One region of the Streptomyces sp. NPDC001093 genome, then DNA from elsewhere that is predicted to be linked to it. Evidence: predicted binding sites of a transcription regulator. Region 1 holds the regulator's gene; the other holds the start of a gene.

The links. Region 1 encodes HspR, which represses chaperone genes until heat shock. Its sites were predicted from a motif close to TTGAGNNNNNNNNNCTCAA; they were not measured.
Region 2: a site for HspR is predicted at 3,361-3,379, ahead of lon (endopeptidase La). Genes of this name have one in related genera too.

What each region holds. Positions count from the first base shown of each region.
Region 1 is NZ_JBEPBF010000004.1:41,964-49,373, reverse strand. It holds gene ABT288_RS03815 (helix-turn-helix transcriptional regulator) at 1-573, shown strand, start outside; gene ABT288_RS03810 (helix-turn-helix transcriptional regulator) at 536-1,582, opposite strand; gene ABT288_RS03805 (sugar ABC transporter substrate-binding protein) at 1,880-2,983, opposite strand; gene ABT288_RS03800 (heat shock protein transcriptional repressor HspR) at 3,337-3,783, opposite strand; gene dnaJ (molecular chaperone DnaJ) at 3,789-4,961, opposite strand; gene grpE (nucleotide exchange factor GrpE) at 4,998-5,663, opposite strand; gene dnaK (molecular chaperone DnaK) at 5,660-7,410, opposite strand, start outside.
Region 2 is NZ_JBEPBF010000226.1:450-7,859, reverse strand. It holds gene ABT288_RS48425 (serine/threonine-protein kinase) at 1-797, opposite strand, end outside; gene lon (endopeptidase La) at 918-3,338, opposite strand; gene ABT288_RS48415 (rhomboid-like protein) at 3,542-4,372, opposite strand; gene ABT288_RS48410 (spermine/spermidine synthase domain-containing protein) at 4,570-5,247, shown strand; gene ABT288_RS48405 (response regulator transcription factor) at 5,361-6,101, shown strand; gene ABT288_RS48400 (HAMP domain-containing sensor histidine kinase) at 6,098-7,213, shown strand.

The DNA of each region.
Region 1 (7,410 bases):
CACGCCGGCCTCACCGGCCCGCGCGGAGAGGTGGCCCGCGACACCGCCTTCGGGCGCGATCAGGCGCTGCTGGACCGCGGCGGCCGTATCCGCACCCTCTACCAGCACACCCTGCGCCATGTGCCGGAGGTGTACGGGCCGTTGGAGCACTTCCGGCGCGGCGACACCGAGGCCCGCAGCCTCGACGAGGTGCCGGACCGGCTCATCGTGATCGACCGCAAGGTCGCCTTCCTGCCCGCCGCCGACGACGGCACGCTCGCCCTGGAGGTCCGTCACCCGGCGCTGATCAAGTACTTCGTCACGACCTTCGAGCGGCTCTGGCGGCTGGCCACGCCGATGTTCCCGAAGGCGGTGCAGCCGCCGTCGGTGAACGGCGTCACGCCCCGCCAGCGCGCCATCGCCACCCTGCTCGTCGAGGGGCACACCGACGCCGTCATCGCCGACCGCCTCGGCATGAACATCCGAACCGCCCGCCTGCACATCGCCAAGCTCGCCGCCACCCTGGGCAGCGACAGCCGGGCCCAGCTGGGCTATCTCATCGCACGCTCGGGGATTCTTGATCAGGAACCGTGAGCGCGCCGGCCGGCAGGCCGGGCCCGCGGTGGCCGTCCAGGCCGACCTGGGCGATCCGCACGCCCAGCTGGGTACGGCTGGCCGCGCCGAGGGTCTCCGACAGCCGGGCGATATGGGCCCGGCAGGTGCGCACGCTGATGCCGAGCCGCTCGGCGATCACGGCGTCCTGGTGGCCCTCGGCGAGCAGCGCGGCGATGGACTGCTCGCGGTGCGAGATGCCCTCGATGCCGGTGTCGGGGAGGGGGGCCGTCAGCGGGATGGCGAGGCGCCAGAGCCGCTCGAAGACCGTCACCAGGTATTCGACCAGGGCCGGGTGACGCAGTTCCAGGGCCATCGTGCGGTCGGCGTTGGCCGGGATGAAGGCCACCGTTCGGTCGAACAGGATGAGCCGGTCGATCACCTCGTCCAGGGTGCGGGCCTCGACCGTGTCGCCCATCAGCTCCAGGTAGTTGAGCAGACCCTGGCCGTGCCGGGCCACGTGCGTGTACAGGTCGCGCATGCGCACGCCCCGGCCGCGCAGGGCCAGTGCCCGGTGCAGCCCCTCGGTCAGCTCGGCCTCCCGGCGGATGCCGCCGGGCTGCACGGTGAGCACCTCGGTCGTGCACGCCTCGGTCGCCTCGTCCATCGCGGCCTGGATCCGGGAGAGCCCGTCCAGCACCCGGATCGCGCTGCCCTCGGCCGGTGCGGCCAGTGCGCCCAGCTGACGGCCGAGTCCGGCGTACCACTCGAAGGCGGCCACCGCCGAGCCCACCCGCCGCTGGCTCTCGCTGACCTCGTCGTAGACCCCGCGCAGCAGCCTGGTCATGACCTCCTGCGGGGAGGTCGGCACCAGCCAGTCCATGTCGTCGGGATCCGGGTGCAGCAGGGCCAGTTCCAGCAGGCAGGGCACCGCCTCGGCATCAGTGCGCGGCACGCGCCCCCGGCGTACGGCCCGGGAATAGACCCGGTCGCCGGCCGCGCACAGTCGGTCGGCGCCGTGTGGATGTTCCTCCGCCCCGCGCCCGGCCATCGCCCATTTCACCCCCGGTGTGCTGCCACTTCCGCAGCGCAACTATGCGCGGCGCCGACCGGGTCCGCAACACGGCTCTCCACAACAGGGCCGCCGTTAAACGCAGTTATGTCCGGGTATCGGCCAGGCTCCGCCCCTCGCATTGCAACAAGCTGATGGTGGTGGCCCGGACCACGTCACGGCATCGTTGGTCCCACTTCCCCCAGGTGTCACCGGCACACCCGGAGGGGACCCGTCCCGCGCCCACGGGGGTGGCGCGGGACGGGGCGCCGCGCAGCCCCGTACGCCTTCGGACGCCTACTTCAGGCCGAGCGCCGTGCACGCAGCCTTGTACTTGGGCGTGCAGATGTCGGCCACGGTGTAGATGCCGTCCGCGAGGACCGTGGACTTGATGTTGCCCTTGGTCAGGGCGACCGGCTGGATCAGCTTGGACGGGATGGCCTTGGTGGTGGGGCTGTCGACCTTGTCCTGGGTGAGCGCGTCGAACTGGATGTCCTGGCTGCGGACCCTGGCGACGGCCATCTGCGCGGCGGCCTCGGCCTCGTCCGGGTAGGCCTTGTAGACGCTCATGTACTGCTCACCGGCCACGATCCGCTGGACGGCGTCGAGTTCCGCGTCCTGGCCGGTGACCGGGGGCAGGTTCGTGACGCCGGCGGCCTTCAGGGCCTTGATGACACCGCCGGCCATGCCGTCGTTGGCGGCGTAGACGCCGGCGATGTTGTTCTTGCCGATCGCGCTGATGGCCCTGGCCATCTCGGTCTGGGCGAGCTCCGGCTTCCAGTCCGTGGTGTCGTACGTCGCCGCGATCGTCACCTTGCCGGTCAGCTCGGAGAGCGCGCCCTGCTTGAACTGCTTGGCGTTGGGGTCGGTGGGCGAGCCGTTCACCATGACGATCTTGTTGGAGCTGTCGGCCGAGCCGAGGGCCTCCAGCAGGGTGCGGCCCTGCACCTCGCCGACGAGCTCGTTGTCGAAGGAGACGTAGGCGTCGATCGGGCCCTCGGCGAGACGGTCGTAGGCGATGACCGGAATGCCCGCGTCCTTGGCCTTCTTCACCTCGGGGGCGATGGCGTGCGAGTCGACCGCGTCGATCATGATGATGTCGACCTTCTCGTCGATCATCTTCTGCATCTGCGAGGCCTGCTGGGAGGCGTCCGCGTCGGCGTTGGCGTACTCCACCTTGCCCTGCTTGCCGGTGAGTTCGGCCACCTTGTTCTTGATGATGGGGTAGTCGAACTTGTCGTAGCGGGTGTTGGCCTTCTCCGGCAGCAGCAGGCCCACGGTGATGTCGTTGCCCTTGCTCGGGCTCGCGCTCGCGCCGTCCCCCGTCGCTCCCAGCACGCCACAACCGGCGAGCGAGAGGGTCATCGTGGATGCGGCCACGGATATGGCGATACGACGCATTCGAGGGCTCACTTCAGGTGCGTTCCGGACGTAGGGCAGCTATACGACCCAGGTGTCTGAAAAGACAACGCGTAGGCCGCACCCGGCGTCAAGCGGAACCACTTAACGAGATGGCAACATCACGCTCCGCGCAGCCCGTGAAGGCCTGGAAAGACTACGCGAATCCCCCTTCATGCCCCCGTTACGGACCCTTCACCGACGCCCGCCTGCCTCGCACACCCGACCGAACATTCTCGGCCGAAGAGGCGGGCGGCTCGGTGGAGGTGCCGGAGCGTGGTGCACCGCCGGCAGGTACGGCGAAGGGGCCGGCGGAATCGCTTCTGCCGGCCCCTGGTGGTCCACTCGGTCCCGCGTCAGTCCTGCTGCCGCTTCGGCCGCCACACCACCAGCGCGCTGGTCTGCTGGACCTCCTGGTACGGGACCAGGTCGCGGCGGTAGGAGGCGTGGACGGCGGCCTCGCGCTGCTGCATCGCGGCCGCCGCGCCGTCCAGGGCCGCCTCCAGCTCCGCGACGCGGGACTGCAGCGCGGCGACCTGGTTCTCCAGTTCGATGATGCGCTTGATGCCGGCCAGGTTGATGCCCTCGTCCTGCGACAACTGCTGGACGGTGCGCAGCAGTTCGATGTCGCGGGCCGAGTAGCGGCGGCCCCGGCCCGCGGTGCGGTCCGGGGAGACCAGGCCCAGGCGGTCGTACTGGCGCAGCGTCTGCGGGTGGAGTCCGGAGAGCTGGGCCGCCACCGAGATGACGTAGACCGGGGTCTCCTCGGTCAGTTCATACGGGTTACGTCGACGGCCGTCCATCTCTCTCAGTCTCCCTTCGCGGCCTCGAACAGCTCCGCCCGCGGATCCTCGCCCGCGGTCGCCTCGCGATACGCCTCGAGCGCGTCACGAGCCTTCCCCGACACGTCCTTGGGCACACGCACCTCGACGGTGACCAACAGGTCGCCGCGGGTGCCGTCCTTGCGGACCGCGCCCTTGCCCCGGGCGCGCATGGTGCGGCCGTTGGGCGTGCCGGGCGGCAGTTTCAGGGTGACGGGCGGGCCGCCCAGGGTGGGGACCCGCACCTCGCCGCCGAGCGCGGCCTCGGCGAAGGTCACCGGGACGGTCACCGTGAGGTTGTCTCCCTTGCGCCCGAACACCGGGTGCTCGCCGACGTGCACGACCACGTACAGGTCGCCCGCCGGTCCGCCCCGCTCGCCGGGCGCGCCCTTGCCGCGCAGCCGGATCCGCTGGCCGTCGGTGACTCCGGCCGGGATGCGGACCTGCATGGTCCGCGAGGACTTGGCGCGGCCGCTGCCCTTGCACTCCATGCAGGGGTGCTCGGCGATCAGGCCGCGGCCCTTGCAGTCGGGGCAGGGGTCGGTGAGCGAGAAGCCGCCGCCGGAGCCCCGGGCGACCTGCCCGGTGCCGACACAGGTCGGGCACACGCGCGGTGTGCCGTTCTTGTCGCCGGTGCCCGAGCAGGCCTTGCAGGGCGCCTGGGAGGACATCCGCAGGGGCACCGTGGCGCCCTCGATGGCCTCCGTGAAGCTCAGCGTGACCTCGGACTCGATGTCCTGGCCGCGCCGGGGCTGGGTACGCGTGCCGGCGGTGCCGCCGCGGTTGAACAGGCCCCCGAAGACGTCACCGATGCCGCCCCCGAAGCCTCCGCCCTGGGTGGTGGTCCCGCCGCCTCCGAAGAGGTCGCCCAGGTCGAAGTTGAAGGAGCCGCCGGCGCCCGGCCCGGGGCGGAAGCCGCCGTTGCCGAACAGGGCGCGAGCCTCGTCGTACTCCTTGCGCTTCTTGGGGTCGCCGAGGACGTCGTTCGCCTCGGAGATCTCCTTGAAGCGCTCCTCGGCCTTGGCGTTGCCCTTGTTGGCGTCCGGGTGGAACTCGCGGGCGAGCTTCCGGTACGCCTTCTTGATCTCGGCCTCGGTGGCGTCCTTGGGGACGCCGAGGACCTTGTAGTAGTCCTTCTCGATGAAGTCCTTGGTGCTCATCCCCGACGTCCCTCCTTCCCCTCAGTGGTCTTCACGTCAGCCCTCGTCCGGGCCACCGTTCTCCTTGTCGTCGGCCTGCTTCGCCTCGGTGGTGTCCTCGGCGCCCTCGGCCTTGACGGTCTGCGCGCCGGGCTGCGGCTCGGCGACGGCCACCCGCGCGGGGCGGATGGTGCGCTCGCCGATGCGATACCCGGGCTGCAGGATCGCCACGCAGGTCGTCTCGGTGACGTCCGGCGCGTAACTGTGCATCAGGGCCTCGTGGATGGTCGGGTCGAAGGGCTCGCCCTCCTTGCCGAACTGCTGCAGGCCCAGCTTGGCCGCGACGGTCTCCAGCGACTCGCCCACCGACTTGAAGCCGCCGACCAGTTCGCCGTGTTCCCGCGCGCGGCCGATGTCGTCGAGCACGGGCAGGAGCTCGGTCAGGAGGTTCGCGATGGCGATCTCCTTGACCGTGATCCGGTCCCGCTCGACGCGTCGGCGGTAGTTCTGGTATTCGGCCTGGAGGCGCTGGAGGTCCGCCGTGCGCTCGTTCAGCGCGGTGCGCACCTGGTCCAGCTGGGCCACCAGACCGGCACTTTCGGTTCCGTCCCCGGCCGGGGCCGCCCCCTTCTCGGAGGAGGCGGCCTTCGGCTCGGCGTCGTCGGAGGTGGCGCCGGAGGGGACGTCGGGCTTCTCCTCAAAGCCCGGGGTCTCCTCCGTCACGCGGCACCGTCCTTGCGCTCGTCGTCCACGATCTCGGCGTCCACGACGTCGTCGTCGGCGGCCTTGGCGCCACCGGCGGCGGCACCCTCCGGGCCGGCCTGCGCGGCCTGGGCGTCGGCGTACATGGCCTGGCCCAGCTTCTGCGAGACGGCCGCGACCTTCTCGGTGGCGGTGCGGATCTCGGCGGTGTCCTCGCCCTTGAGCTTCTCCTTCAGCTCGGCGACGGCCTCCTCGACCTCGGTCTTGATCTCGCCCGGGACCTTGTCCTCGTTGTCCTTGAGGAACTTCTCGGTCTGGTAGACGAGCTGCTCGCCCTGGTTGCGGGTCTCGGCGGCCTCGCGGCGGCGGTGGTCCTCCTCCGCGTACTGCTCGGCCTCCTGGCGCATGCGGTCGACCTCGTCCTTCGGCAGCGAGGAGCCGCCGGTGACGGTCATCTTCTGCTCCTTGCCGGTGCCGAGGTCCTTCGCCGTGACGTGCATGATGCCGTTGGCGTCGATGTCGAAGGAGACCTCGATCTGCGGGACGCCACGCGGCGCCGGCGGCAGACCGGTCAGCTCGAACATGCCGAGCTTCTTGTTGTACGCCGCGATCTCGCGCTCGCCCTGGTAGACCTGGATCTGCACCGACGGCTGGTTGTCCTCGGCCGTGGTGAAGATCTCGGAGCGCTTGGTCGGGATGGTCGTGTTGCGCTCGATCAGCTTGGTCATGATGCCGCCCTTGGTCTCGATACCGAGGGACAGCGGGGTGACGTCGAGCAGCAGGACGTCCTTGACCTCGCCCTTGAGGACACCGGCCTGGAGCGAGGCGCCGATGGCGACGACCTCGTCCGGGTTCACGCCCTTGTTGGCCTCCTTGCCGCCGGTCAGCTCCTTGACGAGCTCGGCGACGGCGGGCATGCGGGTGGAGCCACCGACGAGGACGACGTGGTCGATCTCGTTGATGGAGATGCCGGCGTCCTTGATGACGTTGTGGAACGGCGTCTTGCAGCGCTCCAGCAGGTCGGCCGTCAGCTGCTGGAACTGGGCCCGGGTGAGCTTCTCGTCCAGGTGCAGCGGGCCCTCGGCGGACGCGGTGATGTAGGGCAGGTTGATCGAGGTCTCGGTGGAGGAGGACAGCTCGATCTTGGCCTTCTCGGCGGCCTCACGGAGGCGCTGGAGGGCCATCTTGTCCTTGGACAGGTCCACGCCGTGACCGGACTGGAACTGCTTGACCAGGTAGTCGACGACGCGCTGGTCCCAGTCGTCACCACCGAGGTGGTTGTCACCGTTGGTGGCCTTCACCTCGACGACGCCGTCGCCGATCTCCAGCAGCGAGACGTCGAAGGTGCCGCCACCGAGGTCGAAGACGAGGATCGTCTGGTCGTCCTTGTCGAGGCCATAGGCCAGCGCGGCGGCGGTAGGCTCGTTGACGATGCGCAGGACGTTCAGACCGGCGATCTCACCGGCCTCCTTGGTCGCCTGACGCTCGGAGTCGTTGAAGTAGGCGGGGACGGTGATGACCGCGTCGGTCACCTTCTCGCCCAGGTAGGCCTCGGCATCCCGCTTCAGCTTCTGCAGGATGAACGCGGAGATCTGCTGCGGGTTGAAGTCCTTGCCGTCGAGCTGGATCTTCCAGTCGGTGCCCATGTGACGCTTCACCGAGCGGATGGTCCGGTCCACGTTCGTGACCGCCTGCCGCTTGGCGACCTCGCCGACGAGCACCTCACCGTTCTTGGCGAAGGCGACGACGGACGGCGTGGTCCTGGCGC
Region 2 (7,410 bases), on a different contig from region 1:
TTCGCCAGGGCCTTGATCAGTACGTCGTCGACGGCGGCGGGGATGTCCGGCCGCTCCTTGCTGAGCGGGGGCGGCGGGTCGTACTGGTGGGCCCACAGCAGTTCCAGCTGGTCCTCCCGCTGGAAGGGCGGGGCGCCCGCGAGCATCTCGTGGACCACGCAGGCCAGGCTGTACAGGTCGGCCCGGCCGTCCACCGGGCGCCCGGCGATCCGCTCGGGCGCCACATAGTCGAGGGTGCCGACGAACTCGCCCGCGGTGGTGAACCCGGTGAGCGACAGCGACTTCTTCGCCAGTCCGAAGTCGGTGAGATACACGTGCTCGGGGTGATCGCTGTCGACGACCTTGGCGACCAGGACGTTGCCGGGTTTGACGTCCCGGTGCACCAGCTCGCGCGCGTGGGCCGCGTCCAGGGCGGACGCCAGCTGGGCCGTCATGCGCAGCGCGACCGGCACCGGCAGCCGGCCCTCCTGGTCGATCAGGGCGCGCAGGTCCTGCCCGGAGACGTAGCACATGGCGATGTAGAGGAGCCCGTCGAACTCGCCGGCCTCGAAGACGGGGACGATGTTGGGATGGTCGATGGCGGCGGCCACCCGGGACTCCTGGGCGAAACGGCGGCGGAAGGCGTCGTTCCTGGTGTACTCGGGGGCGAGCAGCTTGAGGGCGACCGTCCGGCCGAGGCGCAGGTCCCTGGCGCGGTAGACGACGGCCATGCCCCCACGACCGAGCTCGCGCTCCACCTGGTAGCCCGCGATCTCGGCCCCGATCAGACCGGAGGGGGTCTTGGGGGGCCAACTCACGCCTGAATTCTATCGACCTGTGCCGATATGGGCGCGGTGCGCGGATTGCTGTACGCGCACAGGGCGAAGGCCCGGGTCTCCCTCAGGGGACCCGGGCCTTCACTCATCCCGTGGCGTCCGTCACGCCGCCAGGGGAACCTCCGGCGTCGCGCCGTTCGTCGCGGGCGCGAGTGCCAGTTCCAGGACCTGGCGGACGTCGGTCACGGTGTGGACGTCGAGCTTGTCCAGCACCTCGGCCGGGACGTCGTCCAGGTCGGGTTCGTTGCGCTTGGGGATGATCACGGTGGTCACCCCGGCGCGGTGGGCGGCGAGCAGCTTCTGCTTCACGCCGCCGATGGGCAGCACCCGGCCGGTCAGCGAGACCTCGCCGGTCATGGCGACGTCCGTGCGGACCAGGCGGCCGGAGAGCAGGGACGCCAGGGCCGTCGTCATCGTGATGCCGGCGCTCGGGCCGTCCTTCGGGACCGCGCCCGCCGGGAAGTGGATGTGCACACCCCGGTCCTTCAAGTCGCCCACGGGCAGCTCCAGTTCGGCTCCGTGGCTGCGCAGGAAGCTCAGCGCGATCTGCGCCGACTCCTTCATCACGTCACCGAGCTGACCGGTCAGGGTCAGGCCCGCGGCGCCCGTCTCCGGGTCGGCCAGGGAGGCTTCCACGTAGAGCACGTCGCCGCCCGCGCCGGTGACCGCGAGACCGGTCGCCACACCGGGGACCGACGTACGGCGCTCGGCCGGGTCCTGGGCGGACTCCGGCACGTGGTGCGGGCGCCCGATCAGATCGCGCAGGTCGGCGTCCCTCACGGTGAACGGCAGCTCCCGCTCGCCGAGTTCGTGCTGGGCCGCGACCTTGCGCAGCAGGCGTGCGATCGAGCGCTCCAGGGTGCGGACACCCGCCTCGCGCGTGTACTCGCCGGCCAGCTTGCGCAGGGCGCTCTCCTCCAGAACGACCTCTTCCCTGCCGAGTCCCGCCCGCTCCAGTTGGCGCGGGAGCAGGTGGTCGCGGGCGATGACGACCTTCTCGTCCTCGGTGTAGCCGTCCAGGCGGACGATCTCCATACGGTCGGCGAGCGCCTCCGGGATGGCCTCCAGGACGTTGGCGGTGGCCAGGAACACCACGTCCGACAGGTCGAGTTCGACCTCCAGGTAGTGGTCCCGGAAGGTGTGGTTCTGCGCCGGGTCCAGGACCTCGAGCAGGGCCGCGGCCGGGTCGCCGCGGAAGTCGGAGCCCACCTTGTCGATCTCGTCCAGCAGGACCACCGGGTTCATCGACCCGGCCTCCTTGACGGCCCGCACGATCCGGCCGGGCAGCGCGCCGACGTAGGTACGGCGGTGGCCGCGGATCTCGGCCTCGTCGCGGACGCCGCCGAGGGCGACGCGGACGAACCTGCGGCCCATGGCGTGCGCGACCGACTCACCGAGGCTGGTCTTGCCGACGCCGGGCGGACCCACCAGGGCCAGTACGGCACCGCCACGCCGGCCGCCGATGACGCCGAGCCCGCGCTCACTGCGCCGCTTGCGCACCGCGAGGTACTCGGTGATGCGCTCCTTCACGTCCTGAAGACCCGCGTGCTCGGCGTCCAGGACCGCCTTGGCGCCCTGGATGTCGTAGGCGTCCTCGGTCCGCTCGTTCCAGGGCATCTCCAGGACGGTGTCCAGCCAGGTGCGGATCCAGGAGCCCTCCGGGGACTGGTCGCTGGACCGCTCCAGCTTGTCGACCTCCTTGAGCGCGGCCTCGCGGACCTTCTCCGGCAGGTCGGCGGCCTCGACGCGGGCGCGGTAGTCGTCGGACTCCTCGCCGTCCTGCTCGCCGTTCAGCTCGCGCAGTTCCTTGCGGACGGCCTCCAGCTGGCGGCGCAGCAGGAACTCGCGCTGCTGCTTGTCGACGCCCTCCTGGACGTCCTTGGCGATGGTCTCGGCCACCTCCTGCTCGGCGAGGTGGTCGCGGAGCTGCTGTGCGGCGAGCTTGAGCCGGGCCACCGGGTCGGCGGTCTCCAGCAGTTCGACCTTCTGTTCGATGGTCAGGAACGGCGAGTATCCGGAGTTGTCGGCGAGCGCGGCGACGTCGTCGATGGCCTGGACGCGGTCCACGACCTGCCAGGCGCCGCGCTTCTTCAGCCAGGCGGTGGCGAGCGCCTTGTACTCCTTGACGAGGTCGGCGACCTGGCCCGGCAGCGGGTCCGGCACGCTCTCGTCGATGCGGGCGCCCTCGACCCACAGGGCCGCGCCGGGACCGGTGGTGCCGGCGCCGATGCGCACCCGGCTCCGGCCGCGGATCAGAGCCCCCGGGTCACCGTCGGCCAGCCGGCCGACCTGCTCGACCGTGCCCAGCACACCGGTCTTCGCGTACGTGCCGTCGATGCGGGGCACCAGCAGCACCCTGGGCTTGCCCGGTTCCGACCGGGCGGCGGCCTGCGCGGCCTCCACCGCGGCCCGTACCTCGGCGTCGCTCAGGTCCAGCGGAACCACCATGCCGGGCAGCACGACCTCGTCGTCGAGCGGCAGCACGGGCAGGACGAGCGTGAACGCCGGTGACTCAGTAGCCATGATCTCCCCTTCGGCAGTCAAGTTGAGCTATGCCGACTCAACCGTTGAGGGGAGGGCTGGTGTTCCCCTTGTCTGTTCGCTCTCAGCGATCACGTTCGCCCAAGGGGGTGCCGTGGAAGGTGCGTTCGCGGGTGAGGGTGCGGGTGCGCGGCGCTTTCGCGCGCCCGCGCGGCGGAGCCGCACATCGGTACAGTCCCGCGCCCCTATCGGGGCGCGTCAACCCACCGGCGTACAAAAGGCCAGCTCGCCACACCTATCGTCAGCGCGATCAGGTGGCCCCAGTTCGTCATCGGGTCCACGAAGGCGATCAGGTCGCTCACGAGTTCGGCGGCCGTCAGGGCGAGAAGGGGCCAGCGGAGCCAGGGACGCAGGAGGCCCGACAGGGCGCCGATGCTGCCTGCCACGCCGAAACTGATGCCGTAGTCGAGGCGGTGCAGTGAGGTGGGCGGAAGGTGGCCGACCAGGACGGCGAGGCCCACGGGGATCTCGGTGGCGAGCGTGGCCAGGACGTGCCCGGCGAGGAAGACGCAGGCCGCACGCGCGCCCCCTATCCGCCGCTCCAGCGCGGTGAGCACCAGCACGAACGCCACCGCGTACGGCGAGAGGACACCGCCCGCGATCCACAGCGCGCTCGCCAGCAGCACCACCGCGGGTGTGCGCACCAGGTGGGCCACGTCCGTGCTGGAGTCCTGGTAGAGGGCCTGCACCAGGGCGGGGTCGGCCAGGGTCGCGAACACGGAGGTGACGGCCAGGACGGCCATGTAGGCGAAGGTGAACGGGGTGCCCGCGGGGGTGGGCAGCAGCCGCCACAGCCGCGGAACCGAGAGCGAGAGCGGGAGCGGTGCGGCCGGACGCCCTTCGACGGGGGCGGGTCCGGGAGCGGGAGCGAGGGGCGTGGCGTGCCGCTGGCGTGGCACGCCGTCCAGCAGGTCCGCGATCGCGGGCACCGGGACGGCGCCGAGGCCGTCCGGAAAGGGCGCGCCCGTCAGGGGCGGGGACGCGGCCGCCGCAGGGCCCGTCGCGGTCCGTTCCACGCTGTGGCACTCCTTCCGTTCTGCCCCAACCCTTCGGCTTCCGGGGGCCGCTGTCTATGACCGACGCCACGCGAGAGCCGATTCACAGCAACCTCCTACGTTCCGGCCGCGTCCTCGCCCCGCACCGAAAGGGTGCACATCAGTGCGACATTTCTAATTCCCGTGAAGGTCAAGGTGTGTTCAAGGAGGATGGGTGCATGACTGCCGTGTACGACTCCCCCGTGATCCTCGACCGGCGCGACGGCCCGTACGGCGAGGTGGTGCTGCGCCGGCACGGAGCACTGTTGCAGATCATCGCCAACGGCTGCTTCCTGATGGACACCTCCGACGGCCGCTCGGAGCGGCTGCTGGTCGACGCCGCGTACCGGGCGCTGGACGGGCGGCCGGAGCCGAACGTGCTGATCGGCGGGCTGGGCGTGGGGTTCTCACTCGCACATGCCGCGACGAGCCCCGGGTGGGGGCGGATCACCGTCGTGGAGCGGGAACCCGCCGTCATCGACTGGCACCGGGACGGGCCGCTGGCGGCGGTCTCCGCCACGGCGCTCGCCGACCCGCGCACCGAGGTCGTGCAGGATGACCTCGTGGCGTTCGTCAATGAGACATCCGACACGTTCGACGCGCTCTGCCTGGACATCGACAACGGTCCCGGCTGGACGGTCACGGACGGCAACCACACCCTCTACTCACCCGCCGGACTCGCCGCCTGCGCAAGGGTGTTGACTTGCGGCGGGGTGCTCGCGGTGTGGTCCGCCGAACCGTCTCCGGAATTTGAAGGTACCTTGCGGAATGCCGGGTTCCAGCAGGTGCGTACCGAAGAGGTGCCCGTTGCCCGGGGCGTTCCGGACGCCGTGCACCTCGGCGTCCGCCCTGGATAGCGACAGCACGGTGGATCCCCGTAATGTGCTGCCCTGACGCGGATCATTCAAGCGTCAATCGCAGACATGGGATCACCCCACTGGTTCCGGAAAGCAACAAGCAGGGGCGGGCGATGGAGCAGACACACACCTCCCAGAGCGGCGCGGCGACGACCACCCCGGGCGCACAGCGCCGGGTGCTGGTCGTCGAGGACGACCCCACGATCGTCGACGCCATCGCGGCCCGGCTGCGTGCCGAGGGATTTCTCGTACAGACCGCGACGGACGGCCCGGCCGCCGTCGACACGGCCGAGGCCTGGCAGCCCGACCTGCTGATCCTCGACATCATGCTGCCGGGCTTCGACGGCCTGGAGGTCTGCCGGCGGGTGCAGGCGCAGCGCCCGGTGCCGGTGCTGATGCTGACCGCGCGCGACGACGAGACGGACATGCTGGTCGGTCTCGGCGTCGGCGCGGACGACTACATGACCAAGCCGTTCTCGATGCGGGAGCTGGCCGCACGCGTGCACGTGCTGCTGCGCCGGGTGGAGCGGGCGGCGCTGGCCGCGGCCACCCCGCGCTCCGGCATCCTGCGGCTCGGCGAGCTGGAGATCGACCACGCACAGCGCCGGGTGCGGGTGAAGTCCGAGGACGTCCATCTCACGCCCACCGAGTTCGACCTGCTGGTGTGCCTGGCGAACACCCCGCGCGCGGTGCTCTCCCGGGAGCAGCTGCTGGCCGAGGTGTGGGACTGGGCGGACGCCTCCGGCACCCGTACGGTCGACAGCCACATCAAGGCGCTGCGCCGGAAGATCGGCGCCGAGCGGATCCGTACGGTGCACGGCGTCGGGTACGCGCTGGAGACGCCCACGCCATGAGCGTCGACGGGCGTCAGGCCGCGCGGAGAAGCCCCGGGGAGGATCCCTGGGGCGGCGTGCGCCCGTTCTCGATCAAGACCAAGCTGGGCGCGCTCGTCGTCATCTCGGTGCTGATCACCACCGGTCTGTCGATGATCGCGGTGCACACCAAGACCGAGCTGCGCTTCATCACGGTCTTCTCCATGATCGCCACCCTGCTGATCACGCAGTTCGTGGCGCACTCGCTCACCATGCCGCTGGACGAGATGAACGCGGTGGCGCGGTCGATCTCCGAGGGCGACTACACCCGCCGGGTGAGCGACGGCCGCCGGGACGAGCTGGGCGACCTGGCCCAGACGATCAACGTCATGGCGGACGAGCTGGAGGCCCAGGACCGCCAGCGCAAGGAGCTGGTCGCCAACGTCTCCCACGAGCTGCGCACCCCGATCGCGGGCCTGCGCGCGGTGCTGGAGAACATCGTCGACGGGGTCACCGAGGCCGACCCGGAGACCATGCGGACGGCCCTGAAGCAGACCGAGCGGCTGGGCCGGCTCGTGGAGACCCTGCTGGACCTGTCCCGGCTGGACAACGGCGTCGTACCGCTGAAGATGCGGCGCTTCGAGGTGTGGCCGTACCTCTCGGGCGTGCTGAAGGAGGCCAACATGGTGGCCTCGGCGCGCGCGGGCATCGCCTCCGGCTCCGGCAGCCACACGCGTACCGACGTCCATCTGCACCTGGACGTCTCCCCGCCGGAGCTGACCGCGCACGCGGATCCCGAGCGCATCCACCAGGTCGTCGCCAACCTGATCGACAACGCGGTCAAGCACAGCCCGCCGCACGGCCGGGTGACGGTGAAGGCGCGGCGCGGGCCGCAGCCGGAGTCGCTGGAGCTGGAGGTCCTGGACGAGGGCCCCGGCATCCCCCGGTCGGAGTGGCACCGGGTGTTCGAGCGGTTCAACCGGGGCGCGGTGACCCGGCCGCACGGGCCGGGCAGCGACGGCGGCACGGGGCTCGGTCTGGCGATCGCCCGCTGGGCGGTGGATCTGCACGGCGGCCGGATCGGTGTGGCCGAATCCGAGCGGGGCTGCCGGATCATCGTCACCCTTCCGGGACCGTCCTCCGTCCCACGTTGACGTAGGGTTCGAACCGGAGGCACAAGATCCACGAGCGTCCGCGCCACTGCAGCGCAGCTGGACACGTGTGATCAGGAGCAGGCCCGCGCGATCGGTCGAACGAAGAAGCGCCGGGCCGGGGCCGACGCACCCTCTCACCTACGGAACCACGCTTGTTTCCCGCCATATCAAGCCCTGAAACAAGATTTCCGATGTGA